4 regions of the Rhizobium sp. IY2 genome follow, and region 1 is predicted to be linked to each of the others. Evidence: riboswitches for the same ligand, from Rfam matches in the RefSeq annotation. Region 1 holds a riboswitch; each other region holds the start of a gene.
The links. Region 1 has a riboswitch for cobalamin ahead of bluB (5,6-dimethylbenzimidazole synthase). Riboswitches for the same ligand answer to the same signal wherever they lie in the genome.

Region 1 (3,371 bases):
AGCGAAAACTTCTATGCCCCGAGCGATCGCAACGCCGCCGACCCCGCCCCGAGCATCGAGGAGCAGGCGATGCGCACCGATACCTTCATTCCGCTCGGCGGCGGTGAAGAGGTCGATCCGCGCTACGGCCTGCCGCGGGCCGAAATGCTCTCGCCGGTCAGCACCATGTGCGTGCGCACCTGCGACGGCGGCTTCTTCCCGATCAGCTCGAACGCCACTTCGGTCGATTTCGGCCGCGACGCCCAGACGTGCGCCAAGATGTGCCCGGGTATCGAGACCGAGCTGTTCTATCGTGACGTGACGAGCACCGAAGCCTCGAACATGATCTCGGTCGCAACGGGCACGCCCTACAGCGCCATGAAAAACGCCTTTGCCTACAAGAACCGCACGCCGGGGGAAAAGTCCTCCTGCGCCTGCAATCTCACCGCCTACTACGATGAGATGCGCGGCAAGCAGCCGTCAAGCGAACCGCCGCAACAAGGTTCGATCACCACCATCCGCACCAATCCCACGGCGAAGGATGCTGCCGCAGCCCCACCGCAACCATCCGTCCCGGAGCGCCCCTACGATCCCGTGCAGAACAAGGTCCGCCAGGTCGGCCCGCAATTCCTTGCCGGTGATCAAGGCTCGATAGACCTCGCCAATCCGGCAACACCGGGGCCGCAGCCTCAACAGCAGTGATTGCTACGGGTCGTTGCGTCCCCACCCGTCATGGAAGACGAGCTCTTGGAGCGGCAGACGCTGCCGCCAGCCTTTGACGGACAGTTCCGGCTCGTCATAAAGCCGATCGACGAAACCGGCACAGAGCCAAGCGACCACCTCGATATGCTCGGGTATGCCGAGAATGCTTTTCAGATCGCCTTCGCGAAAAATGCTGACCCAGCCGATGCCGACCCCTTCCGCCCGCGCCGCAAGCCAGAGATTCTGGATGGCGCAGACTGTGGAATAGCTATCCATCCTGGGATTGTGGGTGCGCCCCAGCACCACGCTGCCGCTGCGGGTGGGGTCGCAGGTCACGCATATGCCGAGCGGTGCCTCGGTGATGCCTTCGAGCTTGAGGGAGCGGTATGCCTGCCGCCGCTCGCCGGTAAACATCAGCGCCGCCTCCTCATTGGCCTTCACAAAGGCGTCCTGGACGCGCGCCCGGACCGCGGCACTTTTCACCAGAATGAAATTCCACGGCTGCATGAAGCCGACGGAGGGCGCATGATGGGCGGCCGTCAGCAGCCGCTCCACGACATCGTCAGGCAAGGGGTCGGGCAGGAACTGGCTGCGAACGTCGCGCCGCGTCTTGATCGCGTGATAGACGGCCTCGCGCTCGGCCAAGGAAAAACCGGACGCCGCCGAAAGGGCATCCTCATCAAAGGGTCGCATCGTCAAATCCCCAACAACGCAACCGCCCGCCGTCCGCGCGGATCGGTCAATCTTGCCAGGCCGGTCTTCTGACTCGGCGTCATCCGTCTGCCGCAGCCTTCCCGGCGAGAAGCCAGTGGCGAGATGAAGCGGCAAGCGTCGGCCTTACAGCGTTGGGCACGTTCCGGCCTTGCACCGGATTCCCGATTCTCCCGCGTTGATGGCGGGCACCTGACGGCGCATCTATTTCAGGAAAGCGCGGCGACGGCAAGCCGGCCCGAGGTCGCAGTCGGGAACCACGTTGAGCCACGCACCCTCCCGCGTCGGTTTGAAGCGGCTCGACAAGCTCCTTCATCCATAGTTTCTATGGCCTTATCACCACCGAAGGCGTATGGACGATACAGTCCCTCGCAGCATCCCGGTTGCCCGTGCCCCGCCTCACGCCCATGATCCTTGCGGTCGCCCTGTTCATGGAACAGATGGATTCGACCGTGATCGCCACCAGCCTGCCGGCGATCGCAGCCGATATCGGCACCTCGCCGATCGCGCTGAAGCTCGCCGTCACCAGCTATCTCGTGGCACTGGCGATCTTCATCCCGATCAGCGGCTGGATGTCCGATCGGTTCGGTGCGCGCAACATCTTCCGCATGGCGATCTTCGTCTTCATGATCGGCTCGGTCGCCTGCGCTTTCTCCAACTCGATCACGGCCTTCGTCATCTCACGGCTGGTCCAAGGCGCCGGCGGCTCGATGATGACGCCGGTCAGCCGCCTGCTTTTGGTCCGGGGAACGCCACGCCACGAACTCGTCGACGCCATGGCCTGGCTCACCATTCCCGCCTTGATCGGCCCGATCTTGGGGCCGCCGATCGGCGGTTTCCTCACCACCTATCTCACCTGGCACTGGATCTTCTGGATCAACGTCCCGATCGGCGTGCTCGGCATCATCCTCGTCACCCGTTTCCTGCCGGCGGTCGAGCCGCGCAGCCCGCGGCCGATGGATTTCCCGGGCTTCTTCCTCTGCGGCCTCGGTTTCTCCGGCTTCGTCTTCGGCGTCTCGGTGATCAGCCTGCCGGCCGTGCCCGTCATCTACGGTTATGTCACGGTTGCGATCGGCATCCTTTCCGGTCTCCTCTACCTCCTGCATGCTCGCCGCGCGCCCTATCCGCTTCTCGATCCGAAGATGTTCCGCTACCCGATGTTCCGGGCGGCGATCCTCGGCGCCTCGAATTTCCGCATGGGGCTCGGCGCGCTGCCCTTCCTGATGCCGCTGATGCTGCAGCTCGGCTTCGGCCTGACGCCGTTGCAGTCGGGCTCGGTCACCTTCGTCAGCGCACTCGGCTCCATGGGCTCGAAATTCGCCGCCTCGCGCACCTTCAATGCCTTCGGCTTCCGCACCGTCATATCAATCACCACCTTGCTGGCGGCGATCTTCCTCGGCATCAACGGCCTGTTCACCGCCGAAACCCCGCTGTTCCTGATCATGGCCTGCCTGCTGATCGGCGGCCTGTTCCGCTCCATGGCTTTCTCGGGCGTCAACGCCATGGCCTTCGGCGATGTCGACGCCGCCGACAGCAGCCAGGCAACCGCGATCAATGCCGTTGCCCAGCGTATCTCCATGGCAATGGGTGTGGCGATCGCCGGCGGCATCCTCGAAATTTCGAGCAGCTTCCATAGCGGCCGGCTGCTGGTCTCGGATTTCCACGTCGCCTTCTTCAGCGTCTCGGCGATTTCGGCGCTCGCCTGCATCACCTTCCTGCGCCTGCCGCGCGATGCCGGCGCGGAACTGACGACGCGCCGCCGCAAACACCGGCAGACGGAGCCTGAAGAGGCGATCGCGGAAAACAGCTGATCGCGGCAGATCACCAGCGGGCGTGATAGCGAAATCACACGCGTGTGCTCCGGCATCCCTTTCTACTTTATGATTTATTCACACATCAAATACACACTGCGTTTGCGCGTTTTGGGTCGCTATCAGGACATGGGCATGAGCGCTCGTGATGTGACCGTCAGCGTGGAT
Region 2 (3,371 bases), on a different contig from region 1:
TTATCGGAGGCGGCAGCCTCCTGATGTGCCGTCGAGGGACCGTTGGCGCCAGAGGAAAACGCCGAGCGAGCCCTCTTCGTGGTTGGCAGAATGGCAGGTGCGGAAAAAACGAAGGCGAGCGTGCCATGGCATCGCTCGCCCTTTTTCGTGCTTCAGGCGGTGACGATCAGCAGCGGGACGCTGACGATGAGACCGACCAGAACTGTGACTGTGGCGACACGCATCAAACGCAGGCGCCGCGTGCGCTCCCCACTCCAATCATATGTCATTCTTCCATCTCCTTGGGATAAGGAAGTAGTCCCCGCGAAACCGGGTTCAACAGAGATGACGCGATTTGCTTGTGTAAGGCTGGATATGATCAGGACTCGCTAAAGCATCGGTCCGAAAATCGGAATCGATTTTCGGACAGCGCGATGCGAGGATTGAAAGTGTCGAGCGTCCTTGTGCGTCCGAAAGGACGCACGGCGCTCTAATGCTGGAAGCGCAGAGACCAGCGTCGTCCATTGCTGGTCATGCGAATGACGGCGAGCGGCTCGATGTCGCTCAGCCAGAAAGAGGAGAGCGGCGCCTGAAGCACATGGGCGACCGCCGCCCGGATGACGGCTGCGTGACTGACGGCGATCACATGGCCGCCGAGGGCGGATTCGCTCTCCATCCAGTCGGCGACGCGTGTTCTCAAATCAAGAAGGCTCTCGCCGCCATGCGGGGCCGCTTCCGGATCGCTCATCCAGGCCATGAGGTTCTCAGGCTCTTCCGCCTCTATCGCGGCGATCGATCTGCCGGCCCAGCGGCCATGGTCGCAGTCGCGAAGCGCCGGATCGATCCGGGCTTGGAGGCGGAGCGCGTCAACAGTCTGGCGGGCGCGCAAAGCGGGGCTCGTGGCAACGCGATCGGCGCGGGGCAGGGCGGCCATCCTGTCGGCTTCTTCCGCCGCCTTGCCTTCCAGCGGTTCGTCGAGCGGGAACAGGGCCTTGCGGCTCGCCATCGTCGCGCCGTGGCAGATCCAGGTGAGGCGCGTATTCACGGTCGTTCTGATCTCCCGGAGTGCGGCTGTAGCGGCGCAGGACGGCCCTCGGCCGGCTTGTGAAGTTTCGTTGACAGTCTCTTCGGCGTGCAGATATAACCGTGCTGTTGCGGGTTTGGAAGCCGGTGGAAATCCGGCGCGGTCGCGCCACTGTGACCAGCGTGTCGAAAGCTCTTCGCGCTGGAAGTCAGACCCTACTGCACAAGCACTCTTTCGACTGAACGCGTCATTCCCGGAGGAATACATGTCTGACACCACTTTTGCGCCCGTCGCGGCACCGGCGCCGATCCCCCTGGGAGAGATCCTGCCATGGGCGATCTTCGGTGGCCTGCTGATGCTCATCGTTCTCTATTTTGTCGGCACCGAGGAAGGCGCGATGGCGCTGTTCAACGGGATGTATGTGCACGAATTCGTGCATGACGGCCGTCATCTCCTCGGCTTTCCCTGCCACTAAAGCGCGTCGCGATCTTTCAGATTCGCGCCTCACTTTAGGTCTTTGTTTTCGCATGTCGTTATCGCAAAATCGCTGCACACTTTTGCGCGACATGCTTTAGGGGAGTTCCTGACATGGTTGGAAATCTTCTGCTTCGCGGCATGCTCGCGGGCCTGATTGCTGGCATCCTCGTTTTCGCTTTTGCGCATATCTTCGGCGAGCCGCTGGTCGATGCGGCGATCGCCTTCGAGGAGGCGAGTGCCCAGGCGGCCGGTGAAGCTGCCGAACCTGAAATCGTCAGCCGCGCCACGCAGGCCGGTCTCGGCCTTTTCACCGGCGTCATGGCCTACAGCGTTGCCGTTGGCGGGCTCTTCGCTCTCGCCTTCGCTTTCGTGCACGGCCGTTTCAGCAGCCTTTCGGCGCGCGGCACCTCGGCCGTCATCGCCATTGCCGCCTTCGTGGCGATCGTCCTCGTTCCCGGTATCAAGTATCCGGCCAACCCGCCGGCGGTGGGCAATCCCGATACGATCGGCGTCAGGACCGAACTGTTCTTCCTGATGATCGTCGTCTCGCTCGCCGCGCTGATTGCCGCGGTGGCGCTGTCGCGCCGCCTCGCGGGGCGTTTCGGTCTCTGGAATGGCGCGATCATCGCCGGAATCGCTTATCTCGTCTTCATCGGCGTCGTGCTCTATCTGCTGCCGCCGATCAACGAGGTGCCGGAGAACTTCTCGGCGATGGTCCTCTGGCGGTTCCGCACGACTTCGCTCGGCATGCATGTGATCCTCTGGACAACCTTGGGCCTTGCCTTCGGAGTGCTGGCGGAAAAGCGGCTTGCCGTTAAGGACGGGCAACGCGGCCGGCCGGCAACGGCATTTCACTGAACGCATCGAAGGGCGCCGCTTGCCGGCGCCCTGAACTTTTCGGGCGGCCATGACAAGCAGCAGAACCATACCACTCGTGTCGACGGCGTTTGCCACCGCCGTCTTTTTTTGTGTGGTTGCTGGAAGCGCTCTTGCCCATAGCCCTAGCGGCGGCGGCAGCCATACCGGACTGGATATTCCGGAAATTTCCCATGGCGAGATGGCGGTGATTGCAGACTATCGCAGTGGGATCATCGACCTTGCTTCCCGTGCCGTCGATACCAACGAGCCGTTCCGCCGCGTCCTGAACTATGCCGAGATCCAGTATTCCTATTGTCTCTGGGGCCGGGTGCCGGGCAGCGTGACGGACGAGGAAAGCCCGTTCAACGAATGCGCCCATGCCTATCTCGCGGCGGCCAAGGCGGTCTTGCTGTCGATGCGCGAGATGCCGCAAGAGAGGGCTGCCGCGAATGAAATCATTTCCGCCGTCGACGCCGACATGACGCGGCGCGGCCTTGCGCTCGTCACCTGCCGGTTCAGCGGCGAGGCCTTCAACACCGCCGATGTCATCAAGCCACACTGGGGCAAGGTGCCACTTCATCCAGCCAGCATGGCGTCGCTGACCGGGCTCGCTGCATTGTTCGGCCTTGGTTTTTTTGGGCTTCGCCACTTCCTGCGGCCGAAGGCTCAATCGTCGGAATAGCGCTGCTCGCGCCATGGATCGCCGTAGATATGGTAGCCGTTCTTTTCCCAGAAGCCAGCCTCGTCGTCGGGCATCAGCTCGATGCGGCGCAGCCATTTGGCGCTTTTCCAGAAATAAAGATGCGGCACGACCAGGCGCATCGGGCCGCCGTGATCCGGCGTCAGCGGCAGGCCTTCCCAGGCGGTAGCAAGGATCGCGTCCTCGGCGGCGAAATCAGCGAGCGGCAGGTTGGTGGTATAGCCGTCATAACTGGTCAGCATGACGTAACCGGCTTCGGGCTTCGGCATGGCGAGGTCGAGCAGATCACGCGTCGAGACGCCCTTCCATTTGTTGTCGTAGCGCGACCATGTG
Region 3 (3,371 bases), on a different contig from region 1:
ATTCGCGCGCCTTGATCTTCTTCTTCGAAATGCGGGCATCCGCCACCATCTCGCGATACTTTTCCGTCACCGAAATCTCGGTGAAAGGCACGCCATAGACGCGTTCCACGTCATAGGGCGAGAACAGGTACATGTCCTCGTTGTTCTTGGCGAGCTCGAAGGTGATGTCGGGCACGACGACGCCGAGCGACAGCGTCTTGATGCGGATTTTCTCGTCGGCATTTTCACGCTTGGTATCGAGGAAACGCATGATATCGGGGTGATGGGCGTTGAGATAGACCGCACCCGCGCCCTGCCGCGCCCCGAGCTGGTTGGCATAGGAGAAGCTGTCTTCGAGCAGCTTCATCACCGGGATGATGCCCGACGACTGGTTCTCGATCTGCTTGATCGGCGCGCCGGCCTCGCGGATATTGGTCAGCGACAGCGCCACGCCGCCGCCGCGCTTCGACAATTGCAGCGCCGAATTGATCGACCGGCCGATCGATTCCATATTGTCCTCGACGCGCAGCAGGAAGCAGGAAACCAGCTCTCCGCGCTGCTTCTTGCCGGCATTGAGGAAGGTCGGCGTCGCCGGCTGGAAACGGCCGGAAATGATCTCGTCCACCATGTCGCGGGCAAGGCCCTCGTCGCCGCGCGCAAGCGCCAGCGCCACCATGCAGATGCGGTCCTCGTAGCGCTCGAGATAGCGCTTTCCGTCGAAGGTCTTCAGCGTATAGCTGGTGTAATATTTGAAGGCGCCGAGGAAGGTCGGGAAACGGAATTTCCTGGCATAGGCCTGGTCGAACAGGTCTCGCACGAAATTGAAGGAATACTGGTCGAGAACCTCCTGCTCGTAATAACCCTCGGTCACGAGGTAATCGAGCTTTTCCCTCAGATTGTGAAAGAACACCGTGTTCTGGTTCACATGCTGCAGGAAATACTGCTTGGCCGCCAAACGATCCTTGTCGAGCTGGATCCGCCCATCCTCGTCATAGAGGTTCAGCATGGCGTTCAGCGCGTGATAGTCGAGCGTTTCCGCCGCTTTCAAAGGGCGTTCGCCGGCGGGATGAGCAAAAGTGTTATGCGGTTTTGCGCCCGCATCCCGCGTCAGAGTTGTTCCCGTGTCCAAAATCGTTCCATCCCGTGTTTGACGTTGGCGACGTCGTCTTCCGTGCCCATGAGCTCGAACCTGTAGAGATACGGCACCAGGCATTTCCGCGAGACCACGTCGCCGGCGAGCCCGTATGTCTCGCCGAAATTGCTGTTGCCCGCGGCGATCACGCCGCGGATGTGTCCTCGGTTTTCCGCATCGTTCAAGAAACGGATCACCTGCTTGGGAACGGCACCCTTGCCGCCGTCGCCGCTATAAGTCGGCACAACAAGCACGAAGGGTTCGTGGATATGGAACGCGTCAACGCCACCGGTCGGAATGCGCGCCGCGCGCAGTCCGAGCTTGGCGACAAACCGATGGGTATTTTCGGATCGGCTGGAATAATAGACGATCAACCCCACCGCTTGTCCTCACTCAGGAGAGCGCGCTGATCATGTCGGGGCGGAAGCCCGCCCAGTGCTGCTCGCCGGCGATGACGACAGGCGCCTGCATGTAGCCGAGGCTGCGGACCCGATCGAGCGCTTCGGCATCCTGCGAGATATCGACGATGTCATAATCGACACCCAGACGGTCGAGGGCGCGGTAGGTGGCAGTGCACTGGACGCAGGCAGGCTTGCTGTAGACGGTAATGGTCATAGTATTCCTCGTGACGACGCGATTGGGACGCAGGACATCGATCGGAAATCTCTCGATATCCGTCGAAAAGGCTCTGTATTTTGCAGCTATGCGGCTCGTTCAGCCGCCGGGCGCGACGTGCCCTTTATATTGCGCGGGTGGCGGCCTGAATTGAGATACTGACATGACTTCACCCCGAAGTGGCTCAATGCGAAGGTTTCAGGGGCGGAGGTTCGGGCCTGCGCAACGCGATGCGGAGATCCCCGCAGCCATGCAAACGCGACCTTCCGGACACCCCGCCCGTGGACGTTTTGTTCGAGGCAGGTCTCCTGGCTCACGGGTCAAAGCACCCTGCCCCAGCCTTCCCAAGGCCTCATGCCTCAGTGACCTGAAATCGGACAGTTGCTCTCCGCTCACAGTTGCGGGGGCAGCTCCGGCGTTGTTGCGCCGTCATGGCGAAACGCACCGTATTCCCGTCTTAGCCATCGCTCCCTACGAATCGATGGAACCTCGAACACTAGATATAGTACGCCAATCCAAATTCGCGTCAACGGATGGTTTGTGCATTGCGTTACGACAGGTTTGAAATCGCTACATTCCTGTGAAGAACATGGATAACCAAAGCTTAAAGACAGCAGGCTGTGGAGAAGCCCCACGAGGGGAGCCGACCTATGACCGGTCCAAAGATTTCGGTTCGAGATCAGGCCCGAATCGTCGATGGGACATCCCGCCGGTGACGGGCGCCGGAGGATGAAGTCGGGGAATGCTTATATCTTTATCCGAAGCAGCCGCAGCGCGTTGATCGTCACCAGCACGGTGGCACCGGTATCGGCGAGGATCGCCGGCCAGAGCCCGGTAATGCCCATGATCGTCGTCACCAGGAACACCGCCTTCAGCCCCAGCGCGATGCTGATGTTCTGCAGGATGTTGCCCATCGTGCGTTTGGAAAGTTCGATCATCCGCGCCACGTCGCCGACGCGTCCGTGCAGCACGGCGGCATCCGCGGTCTCCAGTGCCACATCGGTGCCGCCGCCCATGGCGATGCCGATATCGGCAGCGGCCAGCGCCGGAGCATCGTTGATGCCGTCGCCGACCTTGGCGACGATCAAGCCCTGGCGCTTCAATTCGCCGACGACACGCTGCTTGTCCTCAGGCATCATCTCCCCGAGCCAGTCGATGCCGAGCATGCCGGCCACGGCTGCCGCCGTCCGCTTGTTGTCGCCCGTCAGCATCATCGCCTTGACGCCTGCCGATTTGAGGCTAGCGAGCCCGGCCTCGGCATCCTCGCGCGGCTCGTCGCGCATGGCGATCAGGCCGGCCGCGATACCGTTGACAAGCAGCACCGATACGCTCTTGCCCTCGTCGTTGAGCGCCGTGATGCGTGCATCCTGCTCCGCGCTGAGCGCCCCGAGCGCACGGGCAGCCGGCGGCGACAACAGGTCCAGCGTCTCGCCGCCGACCTTGCCGCTGACACCCTTGCCCGGCAGCGCTTCCAGCTCAAAGGCTGGCGGCACGGGAACGCCGTCCGCCTTGGCGCGGTTGAGGATAGCCAGGGCCAAGGGATGGCTGGATCCCTGCTCCAGCACCGCCGCGCGCGACAACACCTGCGCCTCCTTCAATCCGAAGGAAATGATGTCGGTCACCTGTGGCCTGCCCTCGGTCAGCG
Region 4 (3,371 bases), 160 kb from region 1:
TCTTCGATTGCCGCCCTCACCGCGTCCTGATCCATCTCGTGCAGGCCGATGACGACGAGGCGCGTCGTGCGCTTTTCGCCTGGAGCCCAGGCGCGGTCGAAATAATGATCGATGCGGCTGCCGACGGCCTGGAGCTGCAGGCGCATCGGCTTGCCGGCGATATCGACGAAGCCCTTGAGGCGCAGCACGTCATGGGTTGATATGATCGCCTTCAGCTTCTCGACGAAGCCGGCGGGATCGGCAACGGGTCCGAGATCGACGACGAAGCTGTCGAACTCGTCGTGGTCGTGCGGCGCGCCGTCTTCATGCTCCAGCTCATGATGCGACTTGCGATTGGCGACATCGTCCTCGGTGCCGATACCAAGGCCGAGCAGGATGCCGGCCGAGACTTCGCCGTTCTTCGCCTCGATGATCGCGGGTTTGCGCACCGTGCGGGAGGCAACCTCGTCGCGCACCCTGATAAGACCTGCCGCGTCGATCAGGTCGGTCTTGTTGAGCACGATGAGATCGGCGCAGGTGAGCTGATCCTCGAACAGCTCCTCGATCGGGCTTTCGTGATCGAGCGATTCATCCTCGGCGCGGCGCGCATCGACGGCATCATGGTCGTCGGCGAACCGGCCGGCGGCAACGGCGGCGCTATCGACCACCGTGATGACGCCGTCGACGGTCACTTGCGTGCGGATATCGGGCCAGTTGAAAGCGGCGACCAGCGGCTGCGGCAGGGCGAGGCCCGAGGTTTCGATGACGATGTGGTCGGGCCGCTGTTCGCGCTCGAGCAGCTTCGTCATCGTCGGAATGAAATCGTCGGCGACAGTGCAGCAGATGCAACCATTGGTGAGTTCGATGATGTCGTCCTCGGTGCAATTCTCCGCGCCGCAGCCCTTCAGCACGTCACCGTCGACACCGAGATCGCCGAATTCGTTGATGATGAGCGCGATCTTCTTGCCGCCGGCATTGGTGAGCAGGTTGCGGATCATCGTGGTCTTGCCGGCGCCGAGGAAGCCGGTGATGACGGTTGCAGGAATTTTCTGCTGGTTCATGAACTTAACCCTTCATTTTCAGCGGCAGGCCTGCCGCGATGAAATAGACTTCGGCGGCCTTCGCCGCGATCGATTGGTGCAGCCGGCCGGCATGATCGCGGAAATCCCGCGCCATGCGATTGTTAGGCACGATGCCGAGGCCGACCTCGTTGGAAACGAAAACGAGCCGCGCCTTCGCGGCGGCCAGGAAATCGGCGAGCGCTGCAAATTCCGCCGCCATGTCGCGCTCCTCCATCATCAGATTGGTGACCCAGAGCGTCAGGCAGTCGATCAGCACGATGCGTCCCTCGCCGTCGATGGCGCCAAGCTTGCCGACGAGATCGAGCGGCTCCTCATGCGTCGTCCAGGACGGACCGCGGTCGGCCTTGTGCTGAGTGATACGCGCCTGCATCTCCTCGTCCCAGGCCCGGCCGGTGGCAAGGTAGTGGCGGTCGAGGCCGGTCGCGGTGACGAGAGCTTCGGCGAAGCGGGATTTGCCGGAGCGCGCGCCGCCGAGGATGAAGATGGTGGTCATGCTCAGACGCTCCTCAGGGAGGGTGCGTAGCCGTGGCTTGTTCCGAGTGCACCTTTTTCGACTGCTGGGGGGACCGAGTATTCGACATAACCGGCCGAAAGCACTCCTCTTGCAGGGCTGCTTGGAGGCGTCGCGAGCGCCGCACCAGGCCGCGCTGAATTCAATCGTTCAGCCAAGACAACCTCCGTGCTGGCAACGGGCGTAGTGCCCAGGTGTGGGCTTCTGGCCCGGCACGTAATGGCAGGTCTCCTGGCTCGCGGTTATCGGCCGCGATCGGGGCAGACCGGAAACCGGTCGCCCTGATCGTGCCGGCGGATCATCCTCGCCTTCCCGGCTGCATTGGTGAAAAGGTGGACGATTCGTAGATTTAGAGGCGTCCGACCCCGGTTGATCACCATGCATCTCCAGTGGCTTTTCCGGCATGTTGCCCACCCCGCCCGCTTGCATGATTGCAAGCCGCCGGCCGGAGGGGCTCGGTGCCGGATGGAAGACCCTGACCGCTCTACAGTCGCGGGGTCGGCTGTGATGAAGGCGCCCGGTTTGGGTCCGCCCCTTCACATTCCCTTTTCATCCGGAAGGGCGCAACACCGATCCGGAACCATCCGTTATGTCAGGATGGTCGGGCGACCATCCGTTGAGGGATGGTTAGGCAAGCCGGGGTGTGAAGTCAACCGGCCTTGACGGCCGGTCAGCTTCCGAGCAGATGGCCCAACCCTATCAACACGACTTAGTCTACCTAAAATATCGTCATTTATCAGAGGCTTACGTCATAAATATTTGTCCCGGGCGCCGGCTTTTCGCCGCAATTGCGTCGCAAGCGGACTGCGCGACCATCTCCGCCCTTGACCGGGCCTCTCCCCGCCTAGTTGTCTAGCCATGCTTATGAAATTGGATCGGCGCCGTTTCCGGGCGCTGCGTGTTTTCTTCGATCCGGGCCGCCTGCGGGCGCTGACCCGCCGCAGCGAGGTCGGCCTGTCACTGGCGGGCGCCGTCGTCGGCATCATCTCGGGTCTCGCCGTCACCGGTATGAGCTACGTCTCCAGTGAGCTGCATCAGCTGGTCTTCGGCATCGCCGATAGCGAGCGGCTGAGCTCATCCGAGATCGAGAACAAGATGCTGCTGCTCACCGCGCCCGTAATCGGCGGCGCTCTGCTCGGCCTGTTGCTCCTGGTGCTGGCGAAACGGCGCAAGAAGCCGATGGTCGACCCGATCGAAGCCAATGCGCTGCATGGCGGCCGTCTATCCTTGACCGACAGCATCATCGTTGCCGTCCAGAACCTGATCTCCAACGGGTTCGGCGCCTCGGTCGGACTGGAGGCCGGCTATACCCAGCTTGCCGCCGGCCTTGCCTCGAAATTCGGCCTGAAGCTGCAGCTTCGCCGCTCCGACCTGCGCATCCTCGTCGGCTGCGGCGCGGCGGGCGCCATCGCCGCCGCCTTCAACGCGCCGCTGACCGGCGCCTTCTATGCCTTCGAGCTGATCATCGGCACCTATACGATCGTGTCGCTGACACCCGTCGTCGTCTCAGCTCTCATTTCCACCCTTGTCGCAAGGCTGCTTGCCGATGGTGATTTCACCATCGATATCGGCAGCTTCGGCTCGGTCGTGCCGGCCGATTATATCCCGGCGCTGCTGCTCGGCGCCTTCTGCGCCGGCATCGGTATCCTGATCATGCAGGGCGTCTCCTTCGTCGAGGAACTGGCGCGCAAGAGTTCGATCGCCCCACCCTTCTGCCCGGCGCTCGGTGGCGTCATCGTCGGGCTCTTGGCGATGATCTCGCCGCAGGTGCTCTCGGCCGGCCACGGCGCGCTGCATCT

Region 2: linked by a shared signal. The riboswitch ahead of ACMUVN_RS20910 (CbtB domain-containing protein) and the one ahead of bluB (5,6-dimethylbenzimidazole synthase) in region 1 are both predicted to bind cobalamin.
Region 3: linked by a shared signal. The riboswitch ahead of nrdH (glutaredoxin-like protein NrdH) and the one ahead of bluB (5,6-dimethylbenzimidazole synthase) in region 1 are both predicted to bind cobalamin.
Region 4: linked by a shared signal. The riboswitch ahead of cobU (bifunctional adenosylcobinamide kinase/adenosylcobinamide-phosphate guanylyltransferase) and the one ahead of bluB (5,6-dimethylbenzimidazole synthase) in region 1 are both predicted to bind cobalamin.

Annotation. Positions count from the first base shown of each region.
Region 1 is NZ_JBLKNU010000001.1:1,073,817-1,077,187, reverse strand. Features, by position in the region: gene ACMUVN_RS05280 (DUF2865 domain-containing protein) at 1-681, shown strand, start outside; gene bluB (5,6-dimethylbenzimidazole synthase) at 685-1,374, opposite strand; cobalamin riboswitch at 1,415-1,603, opposite strand; gene ACMUVN_RS05270 (DHA2 family efflux MFS transporter permease subunit) at 1,800-3,203, shown strand.
Region 2 is NZ_JBLKNU010000006.1:328,416-331,786, forward strand. Features, by position in the region: gene ACMUVN_RS20905 (histidine phosphatase family protein) at 470-1,024, opposite strand; adenosylcobalamin (AdoCbl) riboswitch at 1,113-1,255, shown strand; gene ACMUVN_RS20910 (CbtB domain-containing protein) at 1,269-1,478, shown strand; gene ACMUVN_RS20915 (CbtA family protein) at 1,592-2,338, shown strand; gene ACMUVN_RS20920 (hypothetical protein) at 2,388-3,020, shown strand; gene ACMUVN_RS20925 (sulfite oxidase-like oxidoreductase) at 3,005-3,371, opposite strand, start outside.
Region 3 is NZ_JBLKNU010000023.1:20,542-23,912, reverse strand. Features, by position in the region: gene nrdE (class 1b ribonucleoside-diphosphate reductase subunit alpha) at 1-1,108, opposite strand, end outside; gene nrdI (class Ib ribonucleoside-diphosphate reductase assembly flavoprotein NrdI) at 1,087-1,491, opposite strand; gene nrdH (glutaredoxin-like protein NrdH) at 1,505-1,726, opposite strand; cobalamin riboswitch at 2,007-2,233, opposite strand; gene ACMUVN_RS32735 (heavy metal translocating P-type ATPase) at 2,473-3,371, opposite strand, start outside.
Region 4 is NZ_JBLKNU010000001.1:911,392-914,762, reverse strand. Features, by position in the region: gene cobW (cobalamin biosynthesis protein CobW) at 1-1,040, opposite strand, end outside; gene cobU (bifunctional adenosylcobinamide kinase/adenosylcobinamide-phosphate guanylyltransferase) at 1,045-1,554, opposite strand; cobalamin riboswitch at 1,776-2,172, opposite strand; gene ACMUVN_RS04455 (chloride channel protein) at 2,431-3,371, shown strand, end outside.